Regions from separate parts of the Isoptericola sp. NPDC056134 genome, predicted to be linked through region 1. Evidence: riboswitches for the same ligand, from Rfam matches in the RefSeq annotation. Region 1 holds a riboswitch; each other region holds the start of a gene.
The links. Region 1 has a riboswitch for S-adenosylmethionine ahead of ACFCZN_RS06580 (LLM class flavin-dependent oxidoreductase). Riboswitches for the same ligand answer to the same signal wherever they lie in the genome.
Positions count from the first base shown of each region.

Region 2: linked by a shared signal. The riboswitch ahead of ACFCZN_RS10415 (NADPH-dependent FMN reductase) and the one ahead of ACFCZN_RS06580 (LLM class flavin-dependent oxidoreductase) in region 1 are both predicted to bind S-adenosylmethionine.
Region 3: linked by a shared signal. The riboswitch ahead of ACFCZN_RS07845 (aminotransferase class V-fold PLP-dependent enzyme) and the one ahead of ACFCZN_RS06580 (LLM class flavin-dependent oxidoreductase) in region 1 are both predicted to bind S-adenosylmethionine.
Region 4: linked by a shared signal. The riboswitch ahead of ACFCZN_RS02155 (methylenetetrahydrofolate reductase) and the one ahead of ACFCZN_RS06580 (LLM class flavin-dependent oxidoreductase) in region 1 are both predicted to bind S-adenosylmethionine.

Region 1 is NZ_JBHJVM010000005.1:31,824-37,367, forward strand. It holds gene ACFCZN_RS06570 (amino acid ABC transporter permease) at 1-177, opposite strand, end outside; gene ACFCZN_RS06575 (DUF1684 domain-containing protein) at 174-1,106, opposite strand; gene ACFCZN_RS06580 (LLM class flavin-dependent oxidoreductase) at 1,202-2,473, opposite strand; SAM riboswitch class IV at 2,809-2,922, opposite strand; gene ACFCZN_RS06585 (GTP pyrophosphokinase family protein) at 3,101-3,883, shown strand; gene ACFCZN_RS06590 (MmcQ/YjbR family DNA-binding protein) at 3,891-4,319, shown strand; gene ACFCZN_RS06595 (LacI family DNA-binding transcriptional regulator) at 4,333-5,352, opposite strand; gene ACFCZN_RS06600 (hypothetical protein) at 5,512-5,544, shown strand, end outside.
Region 2 is NZ_JBHJVM010000009.1:258-4,088, reverse strand. It holds partial or broken gene ACFCZN_RS10430 (DNA polymerase IV) at 1-945, opposite strand, end outside; gene ACFCZN_RS10425 (MazG nucleotide pyrophosphohydrolase domain-containing protein) at 1,019-1,438, opposite strand; gene ACFCZN_RS10420 (DoxX family protein) at 1,587-2,141, shown strand; SAM riboswitch class IV at 2,282-2,416, shown strand; gene ACFCZN_RS10415 (NADPH-dependent FMN reductase) at 2,438-3,040, shown strand; gene ACFCZN_RS10410 (flavin reductase family protein) at 3,070-3,603, shown strand; partial or broken gene ACFCZN_RS10405 (hypothetical protein) at 3,618-3,831, shown strand, end outside.
Region 3 is NZ_JBHJVM010000006.1:30,811-36,354, forward strand. It holds gene ACFCZN_RS07825 (NADP-dependent oxidoreductase) at 22-1,038, shown strand; gene ACFCZN_RS07830 (class I SAM-dependent methyltransferase) at 1,046-2,002, opposite strand; gene ACFCZN_RS07835 (O-succinylhomoserine sulfhydrylase) at 2,067-3,332, opposite strand; gene ACFCZN_RS07840 (rhodanese-like domain-containing protein) at 3,329-3,820, opposite strand; SAM riboswitch class IV at 4,123-4,239, shown strand; gene ACFCZN_RS07845 (aminotransferase class V-fold PLP-dependent enzyme) at 4,274-5,544, shown strand, end outside.
Region 4 is NZ_JBHJVM010000001.1:488,635-494,178, reverse strand. It holds gene ACFCZN_RS02165 (hypothetical protein) at 1-665, shown strand, start outside; gene ACFCZN_RS02160 (NADP-dependent oxidoreductase) at 725-1,624, shown strand; SAM riboswitch class I at 1,718-1,824, shown strand; gene ACFCZN_RS02155 (methylenetetrahydrofolate reductase) at 1,830-2,864, shown strand; gene metE (5-methyltetrahydropteroyltriglutamate--homocysteine S-methyltransferase) at 2,893-5,307, shown strand.

The DNA.
Region 1 (5,544 bases):
CAGTACGGCCACGCCGGCCGTCGCGACCCATCGCCCCGGGTGGCGGGCGGGGACGATGCGCAGGTCCGCGTACGGGGTGGCCGCGGCGTCCCGAGCCGGTGCCGCAGGCCCCGGAGCCCGTGCGCCAGGTGTCTGTGCGCTCGGCGTCTGTGCGCCCGGCGTCGTGACGGCGGTCATCGCGGCGCCCTCTCCCCCGCCGTGACGGCGAACGGGACGTGGTTGCCCGGCGGCGGGGCGGGGCACGTGCCGTGGTCGCTGAACGCGTACGGCAGGTTGACGGCGTCGTTGAGGTCGAGGTGTGCGACGCCCGCGTCGCCCGGGGTCAGGGACCCGGGGAGCTCGGGGCGCACCACCCGCCAGGGCGCGACGCCGGGTGCCTCGTCGCTGAAGAGCAGCGTCGGGGCGCCACCCGGGGAGCCGGTCAGCACGAGCGTGACCGTCCGGTCGCCGCGCTTCAGGTCGAGCTCGCCGACCGCCTGCAGCCGGTGCACCAGGCCGGGACGGGCGGCCCCGACCACGAGCCCGCGGGGTACGTCGTACAGGCGGACGGGCGCCTCGACCGCCCACGAGGGGTCGTGGTCGAAGGCGGGCACCCCGGCGAAGTCGAGGCGCGTGCGGGCGTGCGGGTCGCGCAGCCGGATCGCGAGGCGTCCGGTGCGCCGCACCAGCTCGATCGCCACCGCGGCCGTCTCCCCTGCCGGCGGGAGGTCCGGGTCGGCGCCGTCGGCGGGCTCGCGCCCGGAGGGCAGGAACGTGCCCAGGACGACGCTGCCACCCTCGGGGACGTCGCCGTCGTACGCGCCGTCCGCGACCTCCGGCCCTCGGACCCGGGGTCCGTCGGCCTCCCCCGGCCGCAGGTGGGCGCCGGCACCGTCGGCGAGCCAGAGCCCGGGCACGCCGGGCAGCGGCTCGGGTCGCGAGGGCAGCCAGTGGAACCCCGCCAGGCTCAGCCAGCCGTGGGGCGCGGCGAGCTCGCGCTCGCGGTCGGCCCGCCGGCTCGCGCTCCGTGCCGCGGCAGGACCGGCGGCGGAACCGGCGGCCGGCGCGTGCGCAGGGGCGCCTGCGGGGTCCGTGGGACGGACGCGTGGTGTGTCGGTGACGGTCATCGGGGGGCCTCCGGTCACAAGAGGGCGAGCGACGTCGCGGCGGGTGTCGGCGATGCGGGCGGCGGGGGTGACGTGGCGGGCGTCGGGGCGGGCGGTCACGCGCGCACCAGCCGGGAGTCGGCGGTGCGGCCCGCCCGGGCGCGCGGCCGCGCGTGCGCCGGTGCGGGGGCGACGACGGCGCTGCCGGCATCGCCGGCGTCGGCGGCGGGCCCCACGTCCGGCAGCCCGAGGGTCGCGCGGAGGGTACGCGGCGCCGGGGACGCCACCGCCCGCACGCCGTCCCGCGCGAGGCGCGGGAGCACACCGTCGACGAGGGCGTCCAGGTCGGGGCCGAGCGACGAGGGCCGCAGCAGGAACCCGTCGGACGCGCCGGCGTCCCGCCAGTCCACGATCGTCTCGGCGAGGTCGTCGGGGGTGCCGGCCACGACGAGCAGCCCGCCGGAGATCTCCGGGCCCTCGAGGGCTTCGACCAGCTCCAGCCGCGCCTGCGCGCTGGCCCGGTCCTCGGCCAGCACGACATACGCCTCGGTGAGCACGCGCAGCGTGTCGGGGTCGCGGCCCGCGGCCTCGGCAGCGTCGCGCAGCCGGGAGCGCAGCCGGACGGCGCGGGCGGGCGCGGTGGCGGCGACGCGCACGACGTCCGCCGTCCGGGCGGCGAGGTCGAGCGCGGCCTCGCTCCGGGCGGAGACGACGACGGGCGGCCGCCCCTGCCGCGTCCCGGCGCTCCGGGACCCGTCGGCGGCCCGGCCCTCGGCGGGCCGGTGCCGGCGCACGGCGAAGCGGATGCCGTCGTGGTCCACGCGGAAGCGCCCCTCGTCGTCGACGGCGACGGCGCCGGCCGTGTCACCCGCGTTCGGCCCGGCCGACGTCGCGAGCCCGTCCCAGTGCCGCACGACCTGTGCCGCGACGTCGCGGGCCTGCTCCGCCCACGCGTCGTCCTGGGCGACGGTTCCGGTGGGGAGCCCGACCTGCCACCCGGCCCGGCCGGAGCTCGCCTGGTCGACGCGGGCGACGGCCTGGGCGACGTGCGCCGGGTCCACGTGCGCGGTGTCGACGGCGGCGACCAGCCCGGCCCGCGTGGTGTGGGGTGCCACCCGTGCGGCGGCCACGGCCGCGTCGAGCCGCCCGGTCACCTGCCGCCGGCCCGGGTGCAGCAGGAAGCCCTCGTCGAGGGTGACGAGGTCGAGGCCGCCGCCGTCGGCGGTGCGCACGAGCTGGACGAAGCGCTCGGCGTCGAACGACCGCGGCTGCACGATGCCGCGCGCCCGGTGCACGCCGGGGCGGGCGCCGGCCGCCGTGAGGTCGACGCCGACGACGAGGGGGGACGGGGTGCTGGTGGTGGACGTCGAGGGCAGGGAGTAGGGCACGTCGGCTCCGATCAGGGCGCGGCGGACGGGCGCACTCGGGCGCGGGTCGTGGACCTGCGGGTGCGCGCCGCCGTCGGGAGGGCACGGGGAGGAAGGCCCGCCGGGACGGGCGGGCGGGGCCGTCTGCGGCCGGGCCCGGCAGGTGCCGGGCCGTCGAGGAGGGTCGTCCGCCGCGGGCGGCGGACGATCAGGCCGCGATCAGCGGCGTCGACACCACGCCCGGGCGGACGCCGAGGTCACCGGCGAGGCGGACGGCACGTGCCGGGACGACAGGGGGCGCACGGTGGTGGCGTCGCGGTGCATGCTCGTCCTCTCCTGCTCCCCGCCGGGGCGGGGGTCGCGTGTTGCCGTGCCGTCGGCGACGGCCGGCCTGGTCCTCACCCGGGGCACCCGCCCGCGCTGGGGGTTGCCGTCCGACGAGCCGGGGCTTCGCGTCGGAGCTCGTGACCATCCGGGACGTCCGGCCGCACCGCCTGGGGCGCCGCGGTCGTCCGACCCGGTGCGCAGGAACGTAGGTCTCCGGAAGGGGGGTGTCAACGGTTCCTCCCGACCGTCTCGAATACCGAACAGTTCCGACCGTTTTTATCGGATTATCGAGCGTCAGGAAACCCGTCTACCGTGGTGCCCGTGAGCCAGGACGCAGGGCACGGACCCGAGCAGCACACTCCCGCGGTCGCCGAGATCCGGGAGCTGGTCGACCAGCTGCGCCGGCTCGTCCTCACCTACAAGTTCGGGATCGACGAGGTCATGACGAAGATCTCGATCCTGCGCGACGAGTTCCGGCTCATGCAGAACTACAACCCCGTGGAGCACGTGGGCTCGCGGCTCAAGTCGCTCGAGTCGATCGTGGCGAAGTGCCGCCGCAAGGGCATCCCGCTGACGCCCGACGGCGTGCGCCAGCAGATGTTCGACGTCGCGGGGGTCCGCGTCACCTGCAGCTTCGTCTCCGACATCTACAAGGTCCGCGACATGCTGACCAACCAGGCCGACATCACCGTCCTGGAGGAGCGCGACTACATCGCCCACCCCAAGGCGAACGGGTACAAGTCCTTGCACCTCATCGTCCAGGTGCCCGTGTACCTCTCCGACCGGGTCGAGCACGTCGTCGTCGAGATCCAGCTGCGCACCATCGCCATGGACTTCTGGGCGAGCCTCGAGCACAAGATCTACTACAAGTACGCGCGCGACGTGCCCCGGCACCTCACGGACTCGCTCAAGCTCGCCGCCGACGTCGCGTCGTCGCTCGACAGCTCCATGGAACGCATCCACGACGAGGTCAAGGCCATCGCCGGCGAGGCGGAGCCTGTCGAGCAGCGGGACTCGCTGCTCACCCCCGAGGAGATGCTCCGCACCTTCTGGACGGCGGCCAAGGCCGAGGGAGACGTGCTCCGCACGACCCGCGAGAGCTGAGGCGGGCATGGGGCCCTCCGAGCACCAGGACCTCGCCGCCGCCGTCGCGCTCGCCCTCCCCGGTGCCACCCGCACCTGGCCCTTCGGGCCCGACCACGACGTGTTCAAGGTCCAGGGCAAGGTGTTCTGCATGACCACGGAGGTCACGGGCACCCCGCTCGTGACGCTCAAGTGCACGCCCGACGACGGCGAGGCGCTCCGCCAGGAGCTCGAGAGCGTGACCGCCGGCTACCACATGAACAAGCGCCACTGGATCTCGCTGGCCCCAGGGCCGGGGATCACGCCCGACCTCGTGGAGGAGCTGGTCCTCGAGGCGTACGCGCTGGTCGTCGCGGCACTCCCCCGTCGCCTGCGACCGGTCGACCTCGACGACACGGAGCGGTCCCGCACCGGCCTGCGCGACGTGCTCATCGGCCGGCTCCCGCCGGGCGGCTGACCCCGCCGACCCGTCAGGAGGTTCCGGCGGTGCTCGCCCGCACCACGAGCCGCGGCTCGCACGTGACGAGCCGGTGCCGGTGGGCCTCGGGTCCGGTCTCCAGCTCCTCCAGCAGGAGCCGCACCGCCTCCCGGCCGACGGCCTCCCCCGGCTGCCGAATCGTCGACAGCGGGACGGCGGAGTCCCACGCGGCGCGGTTGTCGTCGTAGCCGATGATCGCGACGTCGTCCGGCACCCGCAGCGACGACGACAGCAGCAGCGACTGCTGCACGCCCACGGCGAGCAGGTCCGCCGCCGCGACGACGGCGTCGGGACGCTCGCGGGGGTCGCGCAGCACGATGTCGTCGCCCACGCGGCGCCCGTCCTCGACCTGGACGTTCCCCGTCTGCTCCACCTCGAGCACGACGCCCGGGTGCTCGGCGACGGCACGTTCGACCCCCAGCAGGCGGTCGCGGACCGGCACGAGCTCGGTCGTGCCGGCGAACAGGAGCCGCCGGCGCCCCTGCTCGACGAGGTGCGTCGCGGCGAGGTAGCCGCCCAGCTCGTTGTCCGGCACCACGGAGCAGACGTCGGAGTGGTCGCCCGGCGCGTCGACGACGACGAGCGGCACGCCCGGCGCCGAGCGGTGCAGGTCGTGCGTCGACCCGTGGTTCGCCGCGACGAGGATGCCCGCCACCCGGTCCTCGACGAACAGATCGACGTACGTGCGCTGCTTCTCCTCCGACATGTCGGAGTTCGCCAGCAGCAGGTTCAGCCCCGCCCGGCCGGCCTCCTCCTCGGCGCCCCGCGCGATGTCCAGGAAGTAGGAGTTCGCGAGGTCGATGATCACGAAGCCGAGCGTCGAGCTCCGGCCGGCCGCCAGCGACCGCGCGACGCCGTTGCGGACGAACCCGAGCTCCCGGATCGCGGCCTCGACCCGGGCCCGGGTCGCCGGGGTCACGCGCACCGTGCCGTTGAGGACGTTCGACACCGTGCCCATCGAGACACCGGCGGCGCGCGCGACGTCCGAGATGCTGGGGGACGAACGTCTCACCGGGGTCGTCGCTCCTCAGGCCTGCGGGTGGGGACGGGACGAGATTACCCGCGCCACGCCGCGAGCCCGGCGCCGGCACGCTCGGGCCGGGCCGGGCCCGTCGCCGGACAGCACGAGGACGTCGCTCATGTCGCCCTCGCGCCACTCGGCCAGCAGGCGGTGGAACGCGACAGGGCCGGGGCTGTACGACGT
Region 2 (3,831 bases), on a different contig from region 1:
CTCCTCGAGGGAGCGCGTCGGTGCCGGGAGCTTCCGCGAGAGCGTCCGCGTGAAGAACGGCGCGTAGCGCACCTTCAGGCCCACCCGGAACACCGCCCGGCCCTCGGCCTCGGTGTCCGCGTGCGCCTGCGCGGCGAGCTCCCGCAACGCCGCCGTGACCTGGTCGGTCGTCGTGAGGTTGCGCTGGTAGGTGGTCTCCCGGCTGTGCCCGCGGGCCACCCACGGGGTGTCGTCGACGACGGCGGAGCCCTCCCCGCGCCCCAGCTCCCCGTACCAGGCGCCCATCCGCGGCCCGAGCTCACCGACCAGGACGGCGTCGTCCGCGGCGGCGAGCTGCGCGACGGTGTCGATGCCGTGCGCCGCGAGCCGCTTCGACACCCGGGGGCCCACGCCCCACAGGTCGGAGGTCGGACGCTCCCCCATCACCTCGAACCAGTTCTCCGCGGTGAGCCGGTAGACACCCGCCGGCTTGCCGAACCCCGTCGCGATCTTCGCGCGGACCTTGGTGTCGCCGATGCCGACCGAGCAGCGCAGGTCGGTCGCGTCGAGCACCGCCCGCTGCGCGTCGTGCGCGAACGCCTCCGGGGCCTCGCCGTCGTACCCGAGGAACGCCTCGTCCCAGCCGAGGACCTCGACCACCGTGCCCAGCCCGCGCAGCGCCCCCATCACCTGCGCGGAGGCCGCCTCGTACACCGGGTGGTCGACCGGCAGGATCACCGCGTCCGGGACCTTGCGGGCCGCCACGCGCAGCGGCATCCCCGACCGGACGCCGTACGCCCGCGCCTCGTACGACGCGGTGGAGACCACCGCCCGCTCCGTCGGGTCGCCGCGCCCACCGACGATCACCGGCCTGCCCGCGAGCTCCGGGCGCCGCAGCACCTCGACCGCGGCCAGGAACTGGTCGAGGTCGATGTGCAGCACCCAGCGGAAGCGGCGCGCGCCCATGCCCCGAGTCTGCGCCACGGCGCGGGGTCCGCGCCGCGCGGGGACGTCCGCGCGGGGACCGTCGTGCGGAAACCTACGCGGGGCCCGTCGGCGGGGAGACCAGCGCGCCGAGGTCCGGCGGGCTGTATCCCGACCCCTTCAGCACCTTGCCGTCCGCCCGCCGCAGCACGCAGCCGTCGGCGTCCACCTTGCTCATGTTCGAGCGGTGGACCTCGACGAACACCGCCGGAAGGTCGATCCCCAGCGCGTCGGCGGCGCCGTACGTGACGTAGAGGACGTCGGCCAGCTCCTTCGCCACGGCCCGGTGCGCGGCGGCGACGTCGCCGCCCTCGGCCAGCGCCGTCGCGAGGTCCGCGAGCGCCTCGGCCGCCTCCCCGGACTCCTCTGCCAGCAGCGCCCGGCGGTGCTCCGCCAGACCCGGTCGGGCGGTCTCGACCTCGAGGTCGAACGCCGCACGGAACTCGGCGACCCGTCGCATCGGCTCGTGGTCCATGCCGGCACCGTAGGCGGTGCCGGGCGCGTCGTCGAGCGGGTGAGGACCGGGCGAAAACCGGGGGCGCACGCATTCCCGGCCCCGTGGGCCGCTCTCTCCCAGGGCGACCACCCCCGGGTCGCACCTCCCCCTGGAAGAGAGCACCACCATGTCCGTCTCCACCCCGACCCACCGCACGACCGCCGGCACCCGCGCACCGAGCGCCCCCGCCGCCCGTCGGCTCCCGAACGCGCTGGCCGAGCAGGTGGCGCTGCGGCTCGACGTCGCCGTCACCGCCCTCGCCCGGTTCCTCACCCGGTGGTCCGTCCCGGCTCTGCGGGTCGCGCTCGGGCTCGTGTTCCTCGGCTTCGGCGTCCTGAAGTTCTTCCCCGGCGCCAGCCCCGCCGAGGAGATCGCGGGCCGCACCGTCGAGACGCTCACGCTCGGGCTCGTCCCCGCCACGACCGCCGTCGTCCTGGTCGCCGTCATGGAGACCTTCATCGGGCTCACCCTGGTCTCCGGCCGCCTGCTGCGGGTCGGGCTGGTCGTCCTCGCCGTCGCGATGGTCGGCATCCTGTCCCCCGTCGCGCTGTTCGGCGACGAGCTGTTCGGGCACGGCATGACCCTGCTGGGCCAGTACGTGCTCAAGGACGTCGTCCTGGTCGCGGGCGCCGCCGTCGTCGCGGCCGTCGCGCTCGGCGCGCGCCTTCGCCTGGAGGCCTGACGAGACAGGCGCCCTCGCACCACCCCGGAGCCTCCGGCCGTCCCCCCGGCCGGAGGCTCCGGTGCGTCCACGTGTCCGGATGGTGAGAAGTCTCCGGACGGCCCTGGCGTTCGTCCGACCGGCTGCTATACCTCCGCGCAGGTCACGAGCCCCAGCGCGAAGCCCCGGCTGGCTGGGCAGCAACCCCCATGTCACGGCGGGGTGCTCCGGGAGATGACCTGGCCGCCGGCCGGCCCGTCCCCGCGGGTCGAGACGCCGTGCGGCAAGCGTGATCGACGGACTGCGAGGGACGACCCATGACCGAGAACACCCGCCCCGCCACCCCCTCCGTGGTGGTGGTCTCCGGCAACCCGCGCGCGGGCTCGCGCACCGTGACCGCGGCGGAGGCCGCCGCCAGCCGCGTCGCCGAGCTGCTCGGCACCGCGGACGTGGCGACGATCGAGCTCGCGGCGTTCGCGGGCGAGATCCTCACGGCCGCGCACCCGGCCGCCGACGCGGCGAAGGAGCGCCTGGCGCGCGCCACGGTCGCCGTCGTCGCGACCCCCGTCTACAAGGCCTCCTACACGGGCCTCCTCAAGGCGTTCCTCGACCTCTACGGGCCCGACGGCCTGGCGGGCGTCGTCGTCGTGCCGCTCGTCGTGTCCGGCAACCCGGCGCACGCCCTCGCCGGCGAGGCACACCTCCGACCCGTGCTCGTGGAGCTGGGCGCGGTCGTGCCCACCCGCACGCTGACCCTCACCGAGGCCCAGCTGCCGGAGCTCGGCGAGGCGCTGGACCCCTGGTTCGCCCGCTGGGCGACGCCGTTGCGCCGGGCCGCCGGCGTCCCCGTCCCGTCGGCCACGACCACCACCCCCTCGACCACCCCCTCGACCGCCGAGCTGACGGGAGCCGCCCTGTGACCACGGAACACGCCCACCAGCGCACCGACCTGTCCGCCCTGTCCGAGATCGAGGAGCTCCTGGCCCAGCAGGACGAGCCCCAGCTGTCCCCGGACGAGTTCAAGACGGTGTTCCGCCAGCACCCGGCCGGCGTGGCCGTCGTCGCGCTCGAGCACGCGGGCCGCCCCGTCGGGTTCACCGCCACGTCCGTGATCTCCGTGTCCGCCGCGCCGCCCCTGCTCGCGTTCTCGCTGGCGTCCACGTCGTCGTCCTGGCCCGCCGTCTCGGCGGCCAGCACGCTCGCGATCAGCTTCCTCGCCGACCATCAGGACGACCTCTCCGCCCGCTTCGCCACCAGCGGCATCGACCGCTTCGCGGGGGGCGGCTGGACGGCGCTGCCCTCGGGCGAGCCCGTCATCGACGGAGCCGTCTCCTGGGTGCGCGCCCGCGTGCTGCAGCGCACCCCGGTCGGCGACAGCTACCTGGTCTCGCTGCGCGCGCTGCAGTCCGGGTCGGACGGGACCTCGCCCCTGGTCTACCTCGACCGCACCTACCACCGGCTCGGCGACGAGTCCGCGATCTGACGGGACAGCGACACATGACCGACCTCACCACCCCCTTCGTCGTCGGGCTCGACGTCGACGGCGCGGGCGCCCACCCTGCGGCAGCCGCCGCGACAGGCCTCACGCCGGCCGAGCTCGTCGGGGCACCTCGCCTCGCCCGCGGCGTGCGGCGTGCCGAGAACGCCGGCGTCACCTTCGCGACGTTCGCCGACGCGCTGCTGCCCGCGGTCGCCGGGTCGCCCGGCTCCG
Region 3 (5,544 bases), on a different contig from region 1:
GGAAGTAGGCACCACACCCGCATGTCCTCCATCGTCAGCACCCAGGTCCAGCTCGCCGCCCGCCCCACCGGGTGGCCCGCGCCCGACGACTTCCGCACGGTCCAGGTCACCTACGGCGACCTCGAGCCGGGCCAGGTCCGCGTGGCCAACGAGTTCGTCTCCGTCGACCCGTACATGCGCGGGCGCATGAACGACGTGAAGAGCTACACCCCGCCCTTCGCGCTGGGGGAGACCATGACGGGCGGCGCGATCGGGCGCGTCGTCGAGTCGGCGTCCGACGACGTCCCGGTGGGCGCGGTGGTGCTGCACCAGCACGGCTGGCGCGACGTCGCGCAGGAGGACGCGCGCGGCTTCCGCGTCGTGCCCGAGCTCCCCGGGGTGCCGCTGTCCCTCCACCTGGGCATCCTCGGCATGACGGGGCTCACGGCCTACGTCGGCCTCACCGCGATCGCGGGCATGAAGCCCGGCGACACGGTGTTCGTCTCGGGTGCGGCGGGCGCCGTCGGCACCGCGGCCGGCCAGATCGCGCGCCTGCTCGGCGCGGAGCGGGTCGTCGGGTCGGCCGGGTCGGCCGAGAAGGTCGAGCTGCTCACCTCGAAGTACGGCTACGACGCCGCCCTCAACTACAAGGACGCCCCGGTCCGCGAGCAGCTCCCCGCGCTGGTGCCGGGCGGCGTCGACGTCTTCTTCGACAACGTCGGCGGCGACCACCTCACCGCGGCGCTCGACGTGATGAACGACGGCGGCCGGGTCGCGCTGTGCGGGGCCATCGCCGGCTACAACGCCACCGACCGCCTGCCCGGCCCGGACAACATGGCGAACCTCATCACCAGGGGCCTCCGGCTCGAGGGCTTCACCCTGGGCGGCTACCTCCACCACGGCGCCGAGTTCCGCGAGCTCATGACCGGGTGGTTCGCGGACGGGAAGATCGCCTACGACGAGACCGTGGTCGACGGCATCGAGAACGCCCCGCAGGCGTTCCTCGACATGATGGCCGGCGCCAACACCGGGAAGATGGTCGTCCGCACGGCGCGCTGAGACCGCGTCAGCCGCGCTCGACCGCCCGGGCGACGAAGACCCACTCCAGCCCGGGCCGGTCGGGCGCGTCGTGCACCTGCTCGACGACGTAGCCGGCAGTCTCGAGCGACGCCGCCAGCTCGTCGTGCTCCCGGAACCGGAGGGTCGAGTCCGAGCGCAGGACCCGTCCGTCGGCCAGGACGAACGTGCCGCGGAACGTCACGAGCGGCAGCGAGACGTCGACCAGGTCCGTCCACGTCTCGACGACGCCGAACCCCGCCACGTCGCTGCGCCGGTGCGTGCGCTCGCGCGTCCAGCGCTCCCAGGACCGCCGCGCCGGGTCGCGGGTCTCGAACGCGAGGCGACCGCCCGGGAGGAGCGCGGCGTGCACGCCCCCGAGTGTCGCCGCCCAGTCGTCGTCGGTGAGGAAGACCTGCGCGACGTTCCCGGTCATCGTGGCGAGGTCCACCTGCAACGGCGGCAGCGTGGTGGCGTCGCCGTGCAGCCAGCGCACGCGCCCGGCGCCGGGCTTGCCGCGGGCCACGTCGAGCGACGCGCCCGCCGGGTCGAGGCCGACGACGTCGATGCCCTCCGCCGCGAGCAGCACGGCGAGCGCGCCCGTGCCGCAGCCGACGTCGAGCACCTGGCGCGCGCCCAGCTCGCGGGCGAGGGCCAGGTACGGATCGAGGTCGCGGCGGTCCGGGTCGAGCGGGTCGTACAGCCGGGCCAGCGTGGGGTCGGCGAAGATCGGGTCGGGCACGGGGCGACCGTAGGCACGGCCGCGGCGGGCGGCCCAGGGAATTCCGCGGGTGCCGGACGTGTCGTCCGCGTTCCCGAGGCCGTCGAGGATCTGCCCGGCGACGGCCTCGGTGTCGAACTCGGTCCAGGTGCCCGTCGTCGAACCCGGGGCCAGGGGTTCGGTCCAGCGGCGATGACGGACGCGCCACGCGCCGAACAGGAAGTCGACGTCGTGCCGTGTCCCCACAGGTCCTCCTCGTCGGACGTGCCGGGCCCGAGCCCGGCAGGGGCCTCCGACACGTCGCGGGAGCTCAGGCGCGCAGCGCCTGCTCGACGTCCTCCACGATGTCCCGCGGGTCCTCGAGGCCGATCGACAGCCGCACGGTGGTCTCGGCGATGCCGACCTTGGCGCGGCCCTCCGGGCCGAGCTTGCGGTGCGTCGTCGTGGCGGGGTGCGTGATGATCGACTTCGCGTCGCCGAGGTTGTTGGAGATGTCGACGACCTGCAGGGCGTCGAGGAACGCGAACGTCCGCTTCTTCGCCTCCGCCGGCTCGGTGCCCCCGGGCACCGCGAGGTCGAACGTCACGACCGTGCCGCCGCCCGACTGCTGCGCCTTGGCGAGCTCGTGCTGCGGGTGCGAGGGCAGGAACGGGTAGCGCACCCCGGTCACGCCGTCGAGCGCCTCGAGCGCGGTCGCGACCTCCAGGGCCGCCGCGTTCTGGGCGCGCACGCGCACGTCGAGCGTCTCCAGGCCCTTGAGCAGCACCCACGCGTTGAACGGGCTCAGCGACGGGCCCGTGTTGCGCACGAACGTCTGCACCGGCCCGGCGAGGAACTCCTCCGAGCCGAGGATCGCGCCGCCGAGCACGCGACCCTGCCCGTCGATGTGCTTGGTGGCCGAGTACACGACGACGTCGGCGCCGAGCTCGAGCGGCTTCTGCAGCACGGGCGTCGCGAACACGTTGTCCACGACGACGACCGCACCGGCGGCGTGCGCGAGCTCCGCCACCCGCCGCACGTCCACGAGGTCCTGCATGGGGTTGGACGGCGACTCGAAGAACACGACGTCGGCCGGCGTGGCCAGGGCCTCCTCCCACTGCGAGGTGACGTGCCCGTCGACCAGGTCGACGTCCACCCCCCACTTGGCGAGGATCTCGTCGTAGATGACGTTGGTGGACCCGAACAGGGCCCGCGCCGACACGATGCGCGAACCGCTGGAGACCAGCGCGGCGAGGGTGTTGAACACCGCCGACATGCCCGACGCCGTGGCGTAGCAGGCCTCGGCGCCCTCGATGAGGCGCAGCCGCTCCTCGAACGTGTGCACCGTGGGGTTGCCGTACCGCGAGTACAGGAACTGGGACCGCTCGCCGGCGAACGCCGCCTCGGCGTCCGCGGCCGAGCCGTAGGTGTACCCCTGGGTGAGGAACAGGCCCTCGGACATCTCCTGGAAGTCCGAGCGGCGGTGCCCGCCCCGCACGGCGAGGGTCGCGGGCCGGACCGAGGCGGGCAGCGGGCGCGAGCCGCCGAAGGTCGTGGGGTCGGCGCCGGGGCCGGTGGGGACCTGCGCGTCGCTCATCGGGCCTGCTCCGAGGCCTGCTGCCGGGCTGCCTGCGTCGCGGCGTCGTCGTACGCGCCCCAGGGCAGGCCGCGCACCTTCCAGCCCTCGCGGTCGCGGACGCCGTCGAAGCCGGGGCCGCCCTCGAAGCCCTCGAGCACGTTGTACGCCGGGCCCAGGCCGGACGCCGTCGCGAGGCGCGCCGCGCCGATCGAGCGCTGACCGGAGCGGCACAGGAAGACGATCGGGCTGTCGGCGGTCACGCCCGCGGCGGCCAGCTCGGCGAGGAAGCCGGCGTTGGGGCGACCGCCCGCCTGCACCCACTCGACGAAGAGGGGGGCCTTGCCGGCAGTGGCGGTGTCCGGCACGCCGATCGCGCGCCACTCGCCCTCGGTGCGCACGTCCACGAGGACGGCGTCGGGGTCGCCGGCGAGCAGGTCCCACGCCTGCTGCGGGGTGAGGTCGCCGGCGTAGCCCTCGGCGGGGCGGGGATCGATCTGGGTGCTCATCGCAGTCCTCCCATCGGTCGTGGCGGTAGCACCCTCGTCCGGTACGGCCGCCGTCGCCGACGACCGGCCCGCGGGTTGCTGCGGCGTCGACGTGCCACGTCACTCGGCCGCTCGGGATGGTCGTGGCGATCGTACGCCCGCCGTCCGCGTGCTGGTCACCCCGTCTCGCGACGCGAACGCCGCGCGTCCCCCGGGTCGCGCGCCGGCGACGCCGAACCCGAGGTGGCCACCCTCGACCGCATCGTGAGAAGGACGCCGGATCCGCTTGACCGCGAGGTGCCGCGCACGCACGATGGGCGGCAGGTCAAGAGCGCCAGCGCGAAGCCCCGGCTCGCTGGCCGGCAACCCTCCTCTCGCGGCGGGGTGCCCCGGGTGACGACCTGGCCCCGCGCCGTCCGGCGTGCGGGCAAGCGCGGGGAGCCACCTCCCCGGCACGACCGAGGAGGACCACGCATGACCACGCTCACCACTGCGCCTGCGGTGCCCGCCGCGCGCGCCGCCGCCGTGCACGACGTCGCCCCCGTGCTGCCCGTCGTCGGCGGCGACACGCTCGTGCCGCTCGTCGACGGCCGCCAGGTGCCGTACGCCAACCTCGACGTCGCGGCGTCGGCGCCGGCCCTGCAGTCCGTGGCGGACCGGGTCGCGCGCGTGCTGCCGCTGTACGCCAGCGTGCACCGCGGCGCCGGCTACCTGTCCCAGGTCTCGACCGCCCTGTACGAGACGGCGCGCCGCACGATCGGCGCGTTCGTCGGCGCCCGCGAGGACGACCTCACGATCGTCACCCGCAACACCACGGACTCGCTCAACCTGCTCGCGGGCTGCGTGCCCGCCGACCCGGCCACCGGCGAGCCGGGCCGCGTCCTCGTGCTCGACATCGAGCACCACGCCAACCTGCTGCCCTGGCAGCGCGTCACCGACGCGACCGTCGTCACCGGCGGGCCGTCCGTGTCCGCCACCCTCGCGGAGATCGAGGAGGAGCTGAGCTCCGCCGCCGCGGCGGGCCGCCCCTACGCCCTGCTGGCGCTCACCGGCGCGTCGAACGTGACCGGCGAGGCGCTGCCCGTGGCCGACGTCGTCGCCGCGGCGCACGGCGCGGGCGCGCGCGTCGTGCTCGACGGCGCCCAGCTGGTGCCGCACCGCCGCTTCTCGCTCGCGGAGACGGGCGTCGACTACGTCGCCTTCTCGGGCCACAAGACGTACGCGCCCTTCGGGGCGGGCGCCCTGGTCGGACGCCGCGACTGGCTCGACGCCGGCACCCCGTACCTCGCCGGCGGCGGCGCCGTGCGCCGGGTCCGCACCACCACCACCGAGTGGCACGAGGGCCCCGCCCGGCACGAGGCCGGCTCGCCCAACGTCGTGGGCGCGGTGGCGCTCGCGGCCGCGTGCGACGAGCTCGCCGCGCTCGACCCGTGGGTCGCCGGCGAGCACGAGGACGCCCTGCGGCGCCGCCTCGTGGACGGGCTGGGCGAGGTCGAGCGCGTCGAGGTCGTGCACGTGTGGGACGACGCCGTCGACCCGGTGGGGGTCGTGACGTTCACGGTCTCCGGGTACGACCCGGGCCTCGTCGCCGCGTACCTGTCCGCCGAGCACGGCATCGGGGTGCGCGACGGCCGGTTCTGCGCCCACCCGCTGCTCGGCCGCCTCGGGTTCGATGCCGGGGCCGTCCGCGCGTCGGTGGGCCTCGGCACGGCGGGCGAGGAGGTCGAGCGGCTCGTCGCCGCCGT
Region 4 (5,544 bases), on a different contig from region 1:
TGGACGAGCCCGGAGGGTCACGCGGCATCGGCATCGAGCTCAACCTGCCCGACCACTGGGCCCTGATCGACCTGGAGGACGAGGCGCAGCGCGACCTGCAGATCCGCGCGATCGTCAAGCAGCAGGGCGCGGGGCTCGGCGACCGCGGGGCAGGGCTGCGGCGCGACCTGCGGGAGCAGCTCACCGCGGTCGCCGCGAAGGCCGCGGCCGCGGGCGGGCAGGTGATGGCCTACCTGGTGCTGCCCGGAAAGGACGCCGCCCTCGCGCTCAACCTCACGCTGTACTGGCACGACCTCGGCCCCGAGGCCGGCGAGGTCACGCACCTGCAACGCATCCACGACCGCATCCACCCCCGGCTCGGACCCGACGACGAGCTCACCGTCACCGACACCCTCTCGGGGCCGTTCCTGCGCCACGTCCGCGTCGGCCGGGGTGCGGCCGAGCTCGGCGGCCAGGACGTCTCCCTGCTCCTGGTCGACTACTGGGCGCCGGCTCCCGGCGCACGGTCCGTCGCCCGACTCGCGTTCTCCACCCCGCACGTCGAGATCCGCGACGCGATCCTCGGCCTCACCGACAAGGTCCTCTTCGCCACCGAATGGCTCATGAGCGCGCCCGGCGACGTCACGGGCCCGACCGACGCCGACGCCGCACCGGTGCTCGCCTGATCTCGGCCCGGGGCACGAGGACCTCGGTACCGTGTTCCGCTACTGCCTGAGGAGGAGACGTGCGCGCGATCGTGTTCGAGACCCACGGCGGCCCCGAGGCGCTGCACCTCGCCGACGTCCCCGACCCGCAGGCCGGGCCCGGCCAGGTGCGCGTGCGTGTCGAGGCGGCCGCCGTCAACGGCTGGGACGTGAAGTCGCGTGCCGGGGCGACCGGCGGCCCGGCGCCGACGTCGGCCGTCGTGCCCGGGCTGGAGGTGGCGGGAGTCGTCGACCAGGTCGGGGACGGCGTGGCCGGCGTCGCGCCCGGCGACCGCGTGGTCGGGTTCGCCGTCGGCGGCGGGTACGCGGAGCTCGCCCTCACGTCGGTCTTCGCGCGCGTGCCCGACGGGCTCGCCGCGACCGACGCCGTCACCGTCCCCGTCGCGGCCGAGACCGCGACCCGCGTGCTGCGCCTCCTCGACGTCCGGCCCGGGGAGACCCTGCTCGTGCACGGCGCCTCGGGGTCGGTGGGCGAGCTGGCCGTCCAGCTCGCCGTGCGTCGCGGCGCCCGCGTGATCGGCACGGCGTCGCCGCGGAACCAGGAGCGCGTCGCCGCCCTCGGCGCGACGCCCACCACCTACGGCGCGGGGCTCGTGGAGCGGGTCCGCGCCCTCGCCCCCGACGGCGTGGACGCCGTCCTCGACACCACCGGCGCGGGCGTGCTGCCCGACTCGATCGCCCTGCGCGGCGGCACCGAGCGCATCGTCACCATCGCCGACGACGCCGCGGCGGACCTCGGCGTCGAGGCCAGCTGGCGGTCCGAGCGCGACGCCGGCGAGCTCGCCGAGGCCGTCGACGCCCTGGCCCGCGGCGACCTCGTGACCACCGTCGGCGCGGTGCTGCCGCTGGCCGACGCGCCGAGCGCCCACGCGCTCGTCGAGACGGGCCGCGCGGGCGGCAAGGTCGTGCTGGTGCCCTGACCAGGGCGTTCCCGCCCGATCTGCATCGGCGATCGTCTCACCAGGCGGTCTCATCCTCGCCCGTATCGCGGATGCTGCGTACGATCGCGTGACAAGCCATCCAGAGCGGCCGAGAGTCCTGGCTCGACGACGCCGCAGCAACCCGTTCTCCGACGGAAGCCTCCCGAGGACGAAGGTGCTCACGCCAGGATCGATGGAGTGACGCATGGTCGCAGAGGCATCCCTTTCGCCCACCCCGGCAGCTCAGCCGGCGTTGCCGGCACGCCCGACGGTCTCGTTCGAGCTCATGCCGCCGCGCCGGCCGGACGCCGCCCCCAAGTTCTGGGAGACGGCGCGCCGGCTCGTGGCCGCACGACCGGACTTCGTGTCCGTGACGTACGGCGCCGGCGGCGGTGACCGGGCGACCGCACGCCAGGTCGTGTCCACCCTGCTCGCGGGCACGCCCGTCCTGCCCGTGGCCCACCTGACCTGCGTGGGCGCGCACCGCGAGGACGTCTCCGCCGTCATCGACGACTTCCTCGACGCCGGCACCCGCGCGTTCCTCGCCCTGCGGGGCGACCCGCCGAAGGACCAGCCGGACTGGGAGCCGCCCGCCGACGGCGTCGCGTCCTCGATCGAGCTCGTGCACCTGCTGCGCGAGGTCGAGGCGCGGCGCTGCGCGACCGACCCCGGGGCCGCGCTGCGCGGCGCCGCGCGCCCGATGACGATCGCCGTCGCGACGTTCGTCGACGGCAACGTGCAGGCCGGCACCACCCGGGCCCAGGAGGTCCGGCGCCTCAAGGAGAAGCAGGACGCGGGGGCGAGCTTCGCCATCACGCAGCTGTTCTACGAGGCCGACTCCTACACCGACTTCGTCGCCGAGGCCCGCGCGGCCGGGGTGACGATCCCGATCCTCGCCGGGCAGCTGCCCACGACCGAGCCGCGCCGGCTCCGTCGCGTCGAGGAGCTCACCGGCGTCCGCGCGCCCCGGCACCTGCTGGACGCGCTCGACGCCCTGCCGGACCCGGAGGCCCAGCACGCCTACGGGACCGCGCGTGCCGTGGAGCTCGCCCAGCGCGTGCTCGACGCGGGCGCACCCGGCATCCACGTGTACACGTTCAACAAGTACCGTCCCGCTCTGGACCTGCTCGAGGGTGTCCACCTCGGCGGACCGGCGCCGGCCGACGCCACGTCGGACGGCGCGGACCTGGCCAGAAGGCCGTGGGTACCGAGCATCCCGACCCAGGCTCCCGCCGTCTGACGCGCGGAGCCCGAACTCTGGAGTGCTCATGTCCACCACATCGACACGCCCCACCCCCGCCACGGCATTTCCCGGTGGCACGATCCTCGGCTACCCGCGCATCGGGCGCCGCCGCGAGCTCAAGAAGGCCGTCGAGTCGTTCTGGGCCGGGCGCACCGACGCCGTCGACCTGGAGGTCGCGGCCGGCGCGCTGCGCCGCGAGACGGCCCGCCGCCTCGTCGACCTCGGCCTCAACCCCGACGACGGCTCCGTGCCCGGCGCGTTCTCCTACTACGACCAGGTGCTCGACGTCGTCGCGCTGCTGGGCGCCGTCCCCGAGCGGTTCCGCGACCTGCTCGACGACGAGGACGGCTCGCTCGAGCTCGACGGCTACTTCACCGTGGCCCGCGGCCGCGGCGAGGACGCCCCGCTCGAGATGACCAAGTGGTTCGACACCAACTACCACTACCTCGTGCCGGAGATCAGCGAGACGACGCCGGTCTCGTTCGCCGACCACCGCATCGTGCGCGAGTACGCCGAGGCCAAGGAGGCCGGCGTCACGACGCGCCCGGTGCTCGTGGGCCCGGTGACGTTCCTCGCGCTGTCGAAGGCGGCCGACGAGGCGGGCGAGGGCTTCCACCCGCTCGACCGGCTCGACGACGTCGTCGCCGCGTACGCCGACCTGCTCCGCGCGCTGGCCGCCGTCGGCGTGCCGTGGGTGCAGCTCGACGAACCCGCGCTCGTCACGGACTCCCTCGACGTGCCGGCGGAGCGCCTGCACGCGGCGATCGCCTCGGCGTACCGCACCCTGGCGACCGACCTCGCGACGGCCACCGACGACACCGCCTCCGAGGACTCGGCGGGCGTGCGGCCCGCGATCCTGTTGACGGCGCCGTTCGGCGGGCTCGGCGACGACGGACTCGCCGTGCTCGCGGGCACCGACGTCGACGCGATCGCGATCGACCTGGTCAAGGGCGCCGTGCCCGCCGGCCCGGTCCCGGGTCTCGAGGACAAGACCCTCGTCGCCGGCGTGGTCGACGGGCACAACGTCTGGCGGGCCGACCTGGCCGCCAAGCTCGACGTCGTCGAGTCGCTGCGGGGCCTCGGCGCCGGGGCCCTCGCCGTCGGCACGTCGACGTCGCTGCTGCACGTGCCGCACGACGTCGAGGACGAGGTCTTCGACCAGCAGGCGGCGGGCACCACGCTCGACCCGCGCCTGCGCGACTGGCTCGCGTTCGCCGACCAGAAGGTGGGCGAGGTCGCGACCCTGGCCCGTGCCCTCGCCGACGGGCGGGAGTCCGTCGCGGACGCGCTCGCCGCGTCGTCCGCGGCCGTGGCCTCGCGCGCGACGGCGGAGGGCGTCGTCGTGCCCGCGGTGCGCGACCGGGCCGCGGCGCTCACCGACGCCGACTTCGCCCGTGGCCCGTACACGGAGCGCGCTGCCGCGCAGGCCGCGCGGCTCGACCTGCCCCCGCTGCCCACGACGACGATCGGCTCGTTCCCGCAGACCCCGGAGATCCGCAAGGCCCGCGCCGCGTGGACGAAGGGCGAGCTGTCCGACGCCGACTACTCCGCCGCGATGCGGGAGGAGATCGGGCGCGTCGTGACGCTGCAGGAGGAGCTGGGCCTCGACGTGCTGGTGCACGGCGAGCCCGAGCGCAACGACATGGTGCAGTACTTCGCCGAGCAGCTCGACGGCTTCGCGGTGACGGCGAACGGCTGGGTGCAGTCGTACGGGTCGCGCTGCGTGCGCCCGCCGATCCTCTGGGGCGACGTGCAGCGCCCGGCGCCGATCACGGTCGAGTGGTCCGCGTACACGGCGTCGCTCACCGCGAAGCCGGTCAAGGGCATGCTCACGGGCCCGGTGACGATCCTCGCGTGGTCGTTCGTCCGCGACGACCAGCAGCTCGGCGACACCGCCAACCAGGTGGGCCTGGCCCTGCGCGACGAGATCGCGGACCTCGAGGCGGCGGGCATCGGCATCGTGCAGGTGGACGAGCCCGCCCTGCGCGAGCTTCTGCCGCTGCGCCGGGCCGACCAGCCCGCCTACCTCGACTGGTCGGTCGGGTCGTTCCGGCTCGCGACGTCGGGCGTCGCGCCGGCCACGCAGGTGCACACCCACCTGTGCTACTCGGAGTTCGGCGAGGTCATCGGCGCGATCGACGGCCTCGACGCCGACGTGACGTCGGTCGAGGCGGCCCGCTCCCGGATGGAGATCGTGCCGGAGCTCGCCGACGCCGGGTACTCCCGCGGCATCGGGCCGGGCGTCTACGACATCCACTCCCCGCGCGTGCCGTCGTCCGACGAGGTCACCGAGCTGCTGACGCTCGCCGTCAAGGCGATCGACCCGGCGCTCGTGTGGGTCAACCCGGACTGCGGGCTCAAGACCCGCCGGTACGCGGAGGTCGAGCCGGCGCTCGCCCACCTGGTCGCCGCCGCCCGCGAGGTCCGCGCGACCCTCTGACCGGTGCCGTCGCCCGGGTGACGCAATAGACGTCGACCCGGGCGACGGTCCCGTGCCACCATGGAAGGGCCGGTCGTGCCCTCGGGGCGCGAGCGGACCACGACTTTTCCCACGAGCGAGGAGACAGCGATGCCGGGCGTCGCAGGGAGCGGGGTGGGCCAGCAGGCCTGCTCGGGCAGTCCCGCCTGCCCCGGCACCGCCTCCGTCTGAGCCCCGTCGGGGCCGGCAGGTGAGGCG